Regions from separate parts of the Salinicola lusitanus genome, predicted to be linked through region 1. Evidence: predicted binding sites of a transcription regulator. Region 1 holds the regulator's gene; each other region holds the start of a gene.
The links. Region 1 encodes sigma-54, which starts transcription at its own class of promoters, with help from an activator protein. Its sites were predicted from a motif close to TGGCACNNNNNTTGCTNT; they were not measured.

Region 1 (3,079 bases):
GAGATCGCCCGTGCCCTGGCCACCGAGCCGGCCTTCGTGCTGCTCGACGAACCGTTCGCCGGTGTCGACCCCATCTCGGTCGGTGACATCAAGAGCATCATCCGCCAGCTGCGCGACCGCGAGATCGGCGTCCTGATCACCGATCACAACGTGCGCGAGACGCTCGACATCTGCGATAATGCCTACATCGTCGGCGACGGCCAGATCATCGCCGAGGGCCGGCCCCAGGCCATTCTCGAAAACCAGCGCGTCCGCGAGGTCTATCTCGGCCACGAGTTTCGCCTGTAGTCGCCTCTCCCCCGTCATGCCATCGGCAGCCATACCAGGCATCCGCACCGATGGCATGTTTCTTGCATGAAACGTTGCATCTCGTCACCGCAGCCAGTAACGTAAGCCTTCCACCGTTGATTGTGACGATCGTTTCTCCATGTCCATGAAGCCCTCGCTGCAACTCAGGGTCGGCACGCAGTTGACCATGACGCCTCAGCTCCAGCAGGCCATTCAACTGCTCCAGCTGTCGACGCTCGACCTCCGCCAGGAAATCCAGCAGGCGCTCGAATCCAACCCCATGCTGGAGATGGAAGAGCCCTACTCGGAGCAGGAAACTCAGGACGCCACGGAAGACGAGTGGGCCAGTGACATTCCCGACGAACTGGCCCTCGACAGCGACTGGAGCGATACCTACCAGGACGCCCATGCCAGCTCGTCGGGCAGCGCCAGCGAAGAAGCGCCGGACTTCGACCGCAACGCCGCCGTGACCACCCTCCAGGATCATCTCCTCTGGCAACTGGCCATGGGAGATTTCGACGAGCGCGAGCGCGCGCTCGGGGAGTGCCTGATCGACGCCGTCAACGACGACGGCTACCTGGTGGGCTCGCTGGACGAGCTGGCGACGAGTCTGCGCGAGCAGCGCAGGGAGAGCGTCAGCATGGCCGATCTCGAGCACATGCTCATGCGCCTGCAGCAGTTCGATCCGACCGGCGTCGGCGCTCGCAATCTGCGCGAGTGCCTGCTGCTTCAACTCGGCACGCTGGACGACGACACGCCGCTGCTACCCCAGGCCAAGCGCCTGGTGCGCCAGTTCCTCGAGGCGCTGGCCGGCAACGACCGGCGACTGCTCAAGCGTCGCCTGCGCCTCGAGGAGAACGAACTCGACAGCGTCATCGCCCTGATCCGGACGCTGGAGCCGCGCCCGGGGCAGCGCTTTGATACCAGTCACGACGATTACGTGGTTCCCGATCTGGTTGCCACCCCCTCTCGCGATGGCTGGCGTATCGAACTCAATGCCGAAACCCTGCCGCGCCTGCGCATTCAGCCCGACTACGCCGCCCTGATCAAGCGGGCAGACAAGAGCGATGACAACACCTTCCTGCGCCAGCACCTGCAGGAAGCCCGCTGGCTGATCAAGAGTCTCTCCAGTCGCAACGATACCCTGCTCAAGGTGGGCCGAGAGATCATGTCGCGCCAGATCGGGTTCCTCGAGCGCGGTGAAGAAGCGATGAAACCCCTGATCCTGGCCGATATCGCCCGCAGCGTCGACATGCATGAATCGACGATCTCCCGCGTCACGACCCAGAAGTACATTCACACGCCACGCGGCGTATTCGAGCTGAAATATTTTTTCTCGAGCCAGGTCGGCGGCCAGGGCGGCGAAGGCGATAGCTATTCGAGTACCGCCATCCGCGCTCGCATCAAGAAATTCATTGGCGACGAATCCCCTCGCAAGCCGCTGTCGGACAGCAAACTGGTCGAATTGCTGGCCCAGTCCGATATCAGTGTGGCCAGACGCACCGTGGCCAAATATCGCGAAGCCATGGGCATTCCGTCCTCCAGCGAGCGCAAGCGTCTGGCCTGATACAGGGCTCCGAAACCCGTCAAGACTCGCCATTCCGAATCAGATCGATCACGATGCCTTTGCAGTCCCCTGAAAAGGGTTACAATCAGAAGTGCCATCTGCCGCAACAGGAGTGTGTCATGCAAGTGAACGTTACCGGCCACCATGTCGAGCTGACCGACGCCCTCCGGGACTACGTCGGAGAGAAACTCGTTCGTTTGGAGCGTCACTACGACAACATCACCAATGTCCAGGTCACCCTGAGTGTCGAGAAGGAACGCCAGCAGGCAGCCTGTACCCTGCACGCAGCAGGCGGCGATCTACACGCCGAAGCCAGCGACACCGACATGTATGCCGCCATCGATTCACTGGCCGACAAACTCGACCGCCAACTGGTCAAACACAAAGAGAAGGCACAAGCCCGCGCCCAAGGCGCAGGCGCCCGCTGACGCCTGATGATGACACTGGAAAGCATTCTGCCCCCCGAGCGAACTCTGTTCGAGGTCACGGGGGGCAGCAAAAAACGTCTGCTGGAATTCTTCAGCACCTTCATCGCCCAGAATACACCCAGTCTGGATAGCCATGAGGTCTTCAGCCGCCTGATCGGTCGCGAGCGACTGGGCAGCACGGGGATCGGCAACGGCGTTGCCATCCCCCATGCCCGCAGTCCGCATTGCAAAGGGCCGATCGCGGGATTCATGCGCCTGGAAGACGCCATCGACTTCGATGCCATCGACGGCGAGCCGGTGGATCTGGTTTTCGTGCTGCTGGTGCCGGAAGAGGCGGATGATGCGCATCTGTCGCTGCTGGCGGAAGTTGCCGGCATCATGAATCAGAGCAGCGTTCGGCAGCAGTTGCGTCAGGCCGACTCGCAGCGGGCGTTGTACGACGCGCTCGTCGATGCCATCCGCCATCACCGTGACAGCGACGACGGATAAGCGATGCAACTCGTCATCATCAGCGGCCGCTCGGGCTCGGGGAAATCGATCGCACTGCAGGCGCTCGAGGATCTTGGCTACTATGCCATCGACAACCTCCCGGCCAACCTGCTGGCACCGCTGATCGACGAGCTGCGCAGCGCGCCGCCCTCCCGCCCCAACGTGGCGGTCAGCATCGACGCACGCAACCTGCCGGAATCGCTGGAGCGTTTCCCCATCCTGCTGGAGGCGGTACGCGAGCGAGGCATCGATACTCAAGTCGTCTATCTCACCGCCGACGCCAAGATCCTGCTCGAGCGCTACTCGG
Region 2 (3,079 bases), 280 kb from region 1:
TACGGATCTCGCGGCGCCGGAGCGACCGCGGCCGTGGAGCGTACCTCACTGCGGCGGAGCCGATGGCAGCCGCCGTCATGCAAACCTGGCGACGGCCAGGGCGGGAGAGCGGACCGGCGTGACGCCCCGTGCAGTTAAAGGTTGCCATTCCGTCAGGGCATTGCTTGTATCGGTGGGGCGCGGCGCACTCGCGAGCGTCGCTCGCGCGAAGCTTCTATTGGCACCCCTTCATGCATGGCCACCGGGAGATGACAGATGATGCAGACATTGGACGATCAGGCACTGGATCAGTTGTTCAGGACAGCGCGCACGCACAGTGCGTGGCAGCCTCGCGACGTTACCGAGGAGACCCTGCGCAGGCTCTACGACATGGTCAGGATGGGGCCGACCTCGGCCAACTGCTGTCCGGCGCGGTTTGTCTTCGTACGCTCCACGGCGGGCAAGGACAAGCTGTTGCCGTGCGTTTCCGCCGGCAACGCCGACAAGACGGCGACGGCGCCCTGCACGGTCATCGTCGCCTACGACAAGCGCTTCTACGATCAGCTGCCGACGCTCTTCCCCCACACCGACGCCCGTAGCTGGTTCACCGGTAGCGAGGCGTTTGCCGAGCAGACGGCGCTGCGCAACAGTTCGCTGCAGGCCGGGTATCTGATCCTGGCGGCGCGGGCGATGGGGCTGGATACCGGGCCGATGTCGGGCTTCGATTCCGAGGCGGTGGACCAGGCGTTCTTCGCCGGCACCGACTGGACCGCCAACATGCTGGTCAACCTGGGCTACGGAGATGAGGCGGGTCTCAAGCCACGCTTGCCACGGCTGGCATTCGAGGAGGCGTGCCAACTGGCTTGAAGCCGACCGCCGGACGGGGGCCGCAAGTCAGCCGTCGGCATTCGTCCGGGGGAGTAGACCGCCCAGCACGATGCGCGTGATGTTCTCCACCGTCGCGTCGAAGAAGGCCGGATCGGCGAGCGTTCTGCCGGAAATTGCCTCGATCTGGACGGCGAAGTCGGCATAGTGCTGGGTGGTTCCCCACAGCAGGTATATCAGGTGGTGTGGATCGACCGGCAGCAGGCTTCCCCGGGCGATCCAGCCCTCGATCACTCTCGATTTTTCCTCCACCAGCAGGCGCAGCTTGCTCTGCAGATCTTCCCGCAGCAGCGGCGCGCCCTGGATCATCTCCAGACAGAACAGCCGGGATGCCTGGGCGTGATCCCGCGACAGTTCGACCTTGATTCGGATGTAGTCGCCGATGGCGGTCTCGGGAGACTGCTCGGCATCGATGGCGCGTATCGGCTCCAGCCAGGTGTCCAGGATCTGTTGAAGGACGGCGACGTAGAGCTTCTCCTTGGATGGAAAATAGTAGAGCAGGTTGGTCTTGGAGACGCCGGCCTGATCGGCAATGGCGTCCAGGCTCGCGCCGCGCAGGCCGAACTGCGAGAACAGCGCCAGGGCCGCATCCCGAATCCGTTGCTTGCGGGCTTCGCTGGCGGCGGCGCGATGGCCGGTCGGGGCTGCGGGGGTGATGGACGTCATGATCAACCTTCGTGAATCCCGCGACCGGCCATCGGGATTTCGCTGGCATGTCGCGGCTGCGTATGTGAGAGCGGTCGTAAGGGACCGGGATTTTATCACGCCCCAGGTCGCTAGCGTCATCTACCCGATGTTCCCGGTTCACGCGCGAAATGGCCTCTTCACGTGCACTGAAACGGCGCGGGCGCCACGCGTCCCGCATCATGGTCGCGCATTCCGAGATCCTTTCCAGACCAATTGGTCCGGTGGCTTGTCGTCTGTGGCCGGCAAGCTCTTGAAAGCGGATGGATAAGCTCGGGTTGGCACGTCGGTTGTAAAGGATTGGTCAGGCGTCGGCAGCATCGCAGTGCCGCGATGGCCGACAACTCGCTCCGATACGACGACGAGGTGGCTCATGCAACTAGGCGTCTTCATTCCCATCGGCAACAACGGCTGGCTGATTTCCGAAACCGCGCCGCAGTACCTGCCGACCTTCGAGCTCAACAAGGCGGTGACGCAGAAGGCCGAGGGTTACGGCTTCGAGTTTGCGCTGTCGATGATCAAGCTGCGCGGTTTCGGCGGCAAGACCGAGTTCTGGGAGCATGCCCTGGAATCCTTCACCCTCATGGCGGGGCTCGCTGCGGTCACCTCGAAGATCGATCTCTACGCCACCGCGGCGACGCTGGTGATGCCTCCGGCCATCACCGCGCGGATGGCGGCGACCATCGACTCGATCGCGCCGGGGCGTTTCGGCATCAACCTGGTGACCGGCTGGCAGAAGCCGGAATACAGTCAGATGGGGCTATGGCCGGGCGATGACTATTTCGCCAAGCGCTACACCTATCTCGATGAGTACGCCACGGTACTGCGGGAGCTGCTGGAAACGGGGCACAGCGATCTCGACGGCGAGTTCTTCCAGATGGAGGACTGCCGGCTGAGCCCGCGTCCGGAGCAGGGGGTGAAGATGGTCTGCGCCGGGCAGTCGAGTGCCGGGATGGCGTTCACCGCCAAGCACGCCGACTACAGCTTCTGCTTCGGCAAGGGGCTGAATACCCCGACCGCGTTCGCGCCAACGGCCGAGCGTCTCGCGGCTGCCGGCAAAGAGACGGGTCGTCAGGTCGCCTGCTATGTGCTGTTCATGGTGATCGCCGACGAGACCGACGCCGCTGCCATGGCGCGCTGGGAGCACTACAAGGCGGGTGCCGATCGGGAGGCGCTGGACTGGATGGCCGACCAGGGCAGCCAGGACAAGAGCTCCGGCAAGGATACCAACGTGCGCCAGATGACCGATCCGACCTCGGCGGTCAATTTCAATATGGGCACGCTGGTCGGTTCCTACGAGAACGTGGCGCGCATGCTCGACGAGATCGACACGGTGGAGGGGGTCGGCGGCGTGATGTTGACGTTCGACGACTTCCTCCAGGGGCTCGATACATTTGGTGAGCGGGTGCAGCCGCTGATGAAGACGCGGGTGGGCGTGGCCGGTGCGTCGGCGCCGGTACCGGAGGCGCTGGCATGAGCGAACTCGAGTCTACTGTCGCTTCCCCGTCTGTCGTCCGGCGCGGCAGCGTGG
Region 3 (3,079 bases), 2.2 Mb from region 1:
TCGTTGCCAAGGGGTGGCAGCGCCGCTGGCCGGAACTCGAGATCCGGGGGCTTTGAGAGGCGCTACGAGGGCAGGTTGCCCAGCAGCCAGTCGAACAGTCTCCCCTGGCTGTTGGCGACCGGCTGCGTAATGACGAAGCGCGGCAATAGCACCGTGTCGATCGGTGGTTCGAGCCAGCCCGTGCGGTGCGTCAGCACACGTTCGATGCCGGCGCTGGTCGCCAGCCGCGCCAGCTTTTCGTCTGTCTCTGTCGAGGCGCTGGTGGCGATGCGAAGCGGATGGCGGCACAGCACCGCCAGCTGGTGCTGGCTCTCGCGGAGCTGCACGAGGGCGGAAGCGTCTCCGCTCGTGGCGTGCGTGGGGAGCAGGCTGCCGAAGCGGAACAGGCCGCCCTGCTCCAGACGGCGGATGCTGAAGGCGTCCAGGGTTTCGTCGGCGAACGCCGGATCGCTATCCAGCGCCGAGGCGACGGCATGCAAGGTGATGGCGTCCTGCGAGTGATCGAGTTCGGCGACATAGTTCCTGATCGCCTGGCTGTAGCGCTCGTCGCGCTGCGCTCCGGCGGCGGGCGGCGCCGGCAGGCCGGCCTCGGCGAGCAGGCGCTTCGCGTGGTCGGCCGTCTCCTGGCTCCAGAGGGCTTCGCCGATGGCTTCGTGCCATGAGCTCCAGGCCCTTCTGGTGACCGGGCCGGGAAGAAAGACATTGGCCGGCAACGTCAGGCGCTCCAGGGTCGGCGACACCTGTTTCAGCGTATCGCGCCAGCCACCGTCGAAGGTGAGGGCAATGCGCGGCAACTGGTCGTGATGCAACTGCAACACGCTCTCCAGGCTGACGATCTGCGCGCTCTCGCTGAGGCTCTCCAGCAGATGACGAAAGCTATCCGGCCCCAGGCACCAGTCGGCCCTGTGAGGCAAGCGTGCCTCGGCTTCATCGTCCAGCACGCGATTCAGCGCGAGAATGGCGCTCCGCCCCCACAACGGCTCACTCAGGCTGAGACGCCAGTGACCGCGTAGACGCTGTACCACATCCTGTGTGCGATCCAGCCTAGACATGGGCCATTCCATTACTCGAGTCGTCGATCGCCATCAACACATGGCTTCTCTCTACAGTATCCGTTGCCTATCGATTTTCGGCAAAGGTTGCGAAGCGGATTCGCGAGCTTTCTTTTTTGGTGCAACGAGGCGTTTGTGTGCTCCAAGTTGGTGCGTCTAAGAGGTTTGAGCTACTCCCTTGGGAAGGAAGAGGCGGAAACGACGTCTGGAGGCGTCAGGCAGATTTTCGATAAAGCAATTTCAATCAAATACTTATTATCGGGCGTCCGGTCCTTGCCTCATTTTGGCACATTCTCTGCATAGTTATGTAAAAACGGTGTGCGCGTGGGCAAGAGCGTCGACTTCGTGCTACAAAACACGCATGCCACAAAACGGTGTTGGATATTCGCCAACGAATCGAGCCATGGCTCACAGTGGAGGACAACATGTCTGAGAAAACCCTCGCCCTTATCGAAGAACACGACGTCAAGTGGGTGGATCTGCGCTTTACCGATACCAAGGGCAAGGAGCAGCACGTCACCATTCCTGCCAGCGCCATCGATGCGGAATTCTTCGAAGACGGCCAGATGTTCGATGGCTCTTCCATCGAAGGCTGGAAGGGCATCAACGAGTCCGACATGATTCTGCGCCCGGAAGACGGCACCGCCTTTCTCGATCCGTTCACCGAAGACTCCACGCTGATCCTGCGCTGCGACATCATCGAGCCGGCGACCATGCAGGGTTACGAGCGTGATCCGCGCTCCATCGCCAAGCGCGCCGAAGCCTATCTGAACAGCACCGGTCTGGGCGACACCGCGTTCTTCGGTCCGGAACCCGAGTTCTTCATCTTCGACGAAGTGCATTGGAAGACCGATATCGAAGGCTCCATGTACAAGATCTCCTCCGAAGAGGGCGCCTGGTCCACCGACCGTCAGGTCGAAGGTGGCAATCTGGCACACCGTCCGCGCGTCAAGGGTGGGTACTTCCCGGTGCCGCCGGTCGACAGCTTCCACGACATTCGCAGCGCGATGTGCAACACGCTGCAGGCGATCGGCCAGAGCGTCGAAGTGCATCACCACGAAGTGGCCAACGCCGGTCAGAACGAAATCGGCGTCAAGTTCAACACGCTGGTGAAGAAAGCCGACGAAGTTCAGGAGATGAAATACGTCATCCATAACGTCGCGCATGCCTACGGCAAGACGGCAACCTTCATGCCCAAGCCGCTGGTTGGCGACAACGGTTCCGGGATGCACGTTCACCAGTCTTTCTGGAAGGACGGCACCAACCAGTTCGCGGGTGACGAGTACGCCGGCCTGTCCGAGATGGCGCTGTATTACATCGGCGGTATCATCAAGCACGCACGTGCCTTGAACGCCTTCACCAACGCTTCGACCAACTCCTACAAGCGTCTGGTGCCGGGCTTCGAAGCGCCGGTCATGCTGGCCTACAGCGCGCGTAACCGCTCTGCGTCGATTCGAATTCCGTACACTGCCAGCCCGAAAGGCAAGCGCGTCGAGACCCGTTTCCCCGACCCGACCGCCAACCCGTACCTGGCGTTCTCTGCGATGCTGATGGCCGGTATCGACGGCATCAAGAACAAGATTCATCCTGGCGATGCCATGGACAAGAACTTGTACGACCTGCCGCCGGAAGAAGGCAAGAAGGTCCCGACCGTGGCGACCAGCCTCGATCAGGCCCTGGAAGCGCTCGACACCGATCGCGCCTTCCTGACCGAAGGTGGCGTGTTCACCGACGACATGATCGATGCCTATATTGCGCTGAAGAGCGAGGACGTCGAGCGCCTGCGTCTGGCGACGCATCCGGTCGAATTCGATCTCTACTACAGCGTCTGAAGCTCGAGCCCAGGCCCGATGCCTTGCAGAAAGAGAGCCCCACTTCGGTGGGGCTTTTTCGTGGGGCCGTCTCCCGGAATGGTGGCCATGAAGCGGACCTTGGAAAGCGGGGCGAGTGGCAGGAGATACCGGCCAGGTGAAGGATCGAAGCCGCCGGCCGATAACAGGGTGATCGACAAGGGAGCGCCAACGGAT
Region 4 (3,079 bases), 100 kb from region 1:
CGTTATACCTGACGCTCAACAACGGTGCCGGCCTGTTGCTCGACGCCTACGCCGACGAGGCGGTCAAGACCCGCTATCTTCCGCGGCTCTACGCCGGTGAGTGGCTGGGCACCATGTGCCTGACCGAACCGCACTGCGGCACCGATCTCGGCTTGATCAAGACGCGGGCAGTGCCGAGCGATGATGGCCGTTACTCGGTGACCGGCAGCAAGATCTGGATCACCGGCGGTGAGCACGATCTGACCGACAATATCGTCCATTTGGTGCTGGCCAAGCTGCCGGATGCGCCGCCGGGCGCCAAGGGCATCTCGCTGTTCCTGGTTCCCAAGCGCCGGGTGCTGGAAGACGGTTCGCTGGGAGAGGCGAACGGCGTTGTCTGCGGTGGCCTCGAGCACAAGATGGGCATCAACGGCAGCGCGACCTGCGTGATGCATTTCGAGGGCGCCGAGGGCGTGCTGATCGGTGAACCCCACCAGGGGCTGGCGGCGATGTTCACGATGATGAATTACGAACGACTCTCGATCGGCATACAGGGTCTGGGCCTGGGCGACGTCGCCTACCAGAGCGCCATCGCCTTCGCCCGCGAGCGTCGCCAGAGCCGGGCCCCGGGTGGTGCCGCCGAGCCCGACCAGGCCGCCGATCCGATCCTGGTTCATCCCGATGTGCGACGCATGGCACTCAACGCCCGTGCCTGGAACGAGGGCGGCCGTCTGTTTGCCGCCTGTGTCGCCCGTGAACTCGATCGTGCCAAGTATCATTCCGATCGCGAAGTTCGCGAGGCGGCCGACGAACTGGTCGCGCTGCTCACCCCGGTGGCCAAGGCGTTTCTGACCGACCGGGGCTTTGCGACCACGGTCGAGGCGCAGCAGATCTATGGCGGCAGCGGTTACTGCGTCGAATGGGGCGCCGAGCAGTACGTGCGTGATGCGCGAATCGCGATGATCTACGAGGGCACCAACGGCATTCAGGCCATGGATCTGATCGGCCGCAAGCTGACGCGCAACCAGGGGGCTTATGTCGAGCGTCTTGCCGATCGGATCAGGACGGAGCTCGAGAACGATGATATCGATGCGCCTGACGTGCATCCGTTCCGGGAGGCGCTCGAGCGTGAGTTGATTCGGCTCGAGCGAGTCACCGCGGCGGTGATCGACGCCGCCAGCAAGGACGCGGCGGCGGCTGGGGCGGCCGCCAATGATTACCTGCATCTGCTCGGCTACGCGGTCTACAGCTGGTTGTGGTGGAAGGCGGCCGGCGCGGCCCAGCGCGGCCTGACCCGACAAGGGCCGTCCGGTGAGGATTTCTATCGGGCGAAGTTGATCGTGGGGCAGCATTTTCTGACTCGCCAGCTACCCCATTCCGAGGCGTTGGAGCGCCAGATAGCGGCGGGGCCGTCGGGGCTGATGGCGCTGGAACGGGACTGGTTCTGACGTCACCTTGGGGGTCGATCCTGGTTATCGGGCCAGGCCGCACCAACGCAGAGCGACACCTGCTCGCGCGCGAGTTTCATGCGCAGCAATGGTGCGAGCCGAGGCGCTTGAGGGGGGCTGGCGCGCCTTTTGCGGAAATCGCCTCTGATTCTTCGATCTTTTTTTGCACCAAATCGTTGCCGTTGACCGAAGTTCTCGCTCTTTTTTCTGGTTTTTGTATACAAGGTTGAGGTGGTGAAAGTTTAGGGCACGAAAAATGCATGGGGTTTTCCGATCGATGGCTACGCCGTCACGGGCGAGCATTCCCGATCATCAGGGGATCATGACCAGGAGAATCCGATGACAACAACATCCCTTCGCAAGTTGATTGCCGGTTCCAGCATCGCGCTGGGGCTGGCCGGTTTCGGTACCGCCGCGGTGGCCCAGGACGAGGGCCCGATCCGGGTCGGCATCCTGCATTCGCTCTCCGGCACCATGGCGATCAGCGAGTCGACGCTGAAAGACGAGATGCTGATGCTGATCGCCAAGCAGAACGAGGCCGGTGGGCTGCTGGGTCGCAAGCTCGAACCGGTGGTCATGGATCCGGCCTCGGACTGGTCGCTCTATGCCGAGCAGGCGCGCGACATGCTGACCGGCGATGATCGCGTCGACGTCATCTTCGGCAACTGGACGTCGGCGTCCCGCAAGGCGGTGCTGCCGGTGGTCGAGGAACTCAACGGGCTGCTGTTCTATCCGGTGCAGTACGAGGGCGAGGAGTCCTCCGAGAACATCTTCTACACCGGCGCGGCACCCAACCAGCAGGCGATCCCTGCTGTCGACTACCTGATGGGTCAAGGCGTCGAGCGCTGGGCGCTGCTGGGAACCGACTACGTCTATCCGCGCACCACCAACAAGATTCTGGAAGCGTATCTCAAGGCCAATGGCGTCGCCGCCGCCGACATCATGATCAACTACACGCCGTTCGGCTTCAGCGATTGGCAGTCGATCGTCTCCCAGGTCAAGGATTTCGGCAGCCAGGGCAAGAAGACCGCGGTGGTGTCGACCATCAATGGCGACGCCAACGTGCCGTTCTACAACGAACTCGCCAACCAGGGTATCTCGGCGGGAGACATCCCGGTGGTGGCGTTCTCCGTCGGCGAGCAGGAACTGACCGGTATCGACACCGCGCCGCTGGTCGGCCACATGGCGGCGTGGAACTACTTCATGAGCGTCGACAGTGATGCCAACTACGACTTCATCGATGATTGGGTCGCTTACACCGGCAACGACCAGGCGGTGACCAACGATCCGATGGAAGCGCACTTCATCGGCTTCAACATGTGGCTAGAGGCCGTCGAGCAAGCGGGGACCACCGATGTCGACGCGGTCAAGGATTCGATCATCGGCGTCACCGTGCCCAATCTGTCCGGCGGTGCGTCGACCATGATGCCCAACCACCACATCACCAAACCGGTGATGATCGGCGAGATCCAGAATGACGGCCAGTTCAGCGTGGTCTGGCGAACGCCGACGACCGTTGCCGGGGATGCCTGGTCCGACTATCTGCCGGAATCCAAGAACCTGATCAGCGACTGGCGGGCACCGCTGCGCTGCGGCAAGCTCGACGTCGAAAGCATGCAGTGCCAGGACGGTCCCGGCGCCGACTAAATCAG

Region 2: rutA (pyrimidine utilization protein A) is a predicted target of sigma-54. The motif match lies at 1,828-1,845, and genes of this name have one in related genera.
Region 3: glnA (glutamate--ammonia ligase) is a predicted target of sigma-54. The motif match lies at 1,337-1,354, and genes of this name have one in related genera.
Region 4: urtA (urea ABC transporter substrate-binding protein) is a predicted target of sigma-54. The motif match lies at 1,546-1,563, and genes of this name have one in related genera.

What each region holds. Positions count from the first base shown of each region.
Region 1 is NZ_CP151919.1:4,170,550-4,173,628, forward strand. It holds gene lptB (LPS export ABC transporter ATP-binding protein) at 1-288, shown strand, start outside; gene AAGT95_RS18880 (RNA polymerase factor sigma-54) at 428-1,855, shown strand; gene hpf (ribosome hibernation-promoting factor, HPF/YfiA family) at 1,975-2,283, shown strand; gene ptsN (PTS IIA-like nitrogen regulatory protein PtsN) at 2,293-2,772, shown strand; gene rapZ (RNase adapter RapZ) at 2,776-3,079, shown strand, end outside.
Region 2 is NZ_CP151919.1:3,895,494-3,898,572, reverse strand. It holds gene AAGT95_RS17625 (malonic semialdehyde reductase) at 256-846, shown strand; gene rutR (HTH-type transcriptional regulator RutR) at 874-1,530, opposite strand; gene rutA (pyrimidine utilization protein A) at 1,922-3,025, shown strand; gene rutB (pyrimidine utilization protein B) at 3,022-3,079, shown strand, end outside.
Region 3 is NZ_CP151919.1:1,928,690-1,931,768, forward strand. It holds gene AAGT95_RS08900 (nucleotidyltransferase family protein) at 1-56, shown strand, start outside; gene AAGT95_RS08905 (polysaccharide deacetylase family protein) at 63-1,052, opposite strand; gene glnA (glutamate--ammonia ligase) at 1,478-2,884, shown strand; gene AAGT95_RS08915 (DUF4124 domain-containing protein) at 3,078-3,079, shown strand, end outside.
Region 4 is NZ_CP151919.1:4,271,155-4,274,233, reverse strand. It holds gene AAGT95_RS19325 (acyl-CoA dehydrogenase C-terminal domain-containing protein) at 1-1,427, shown strand, start outside; gene urtA (urea ABC transporter substrate-binding protein) at 1,767-3,074, shown strand.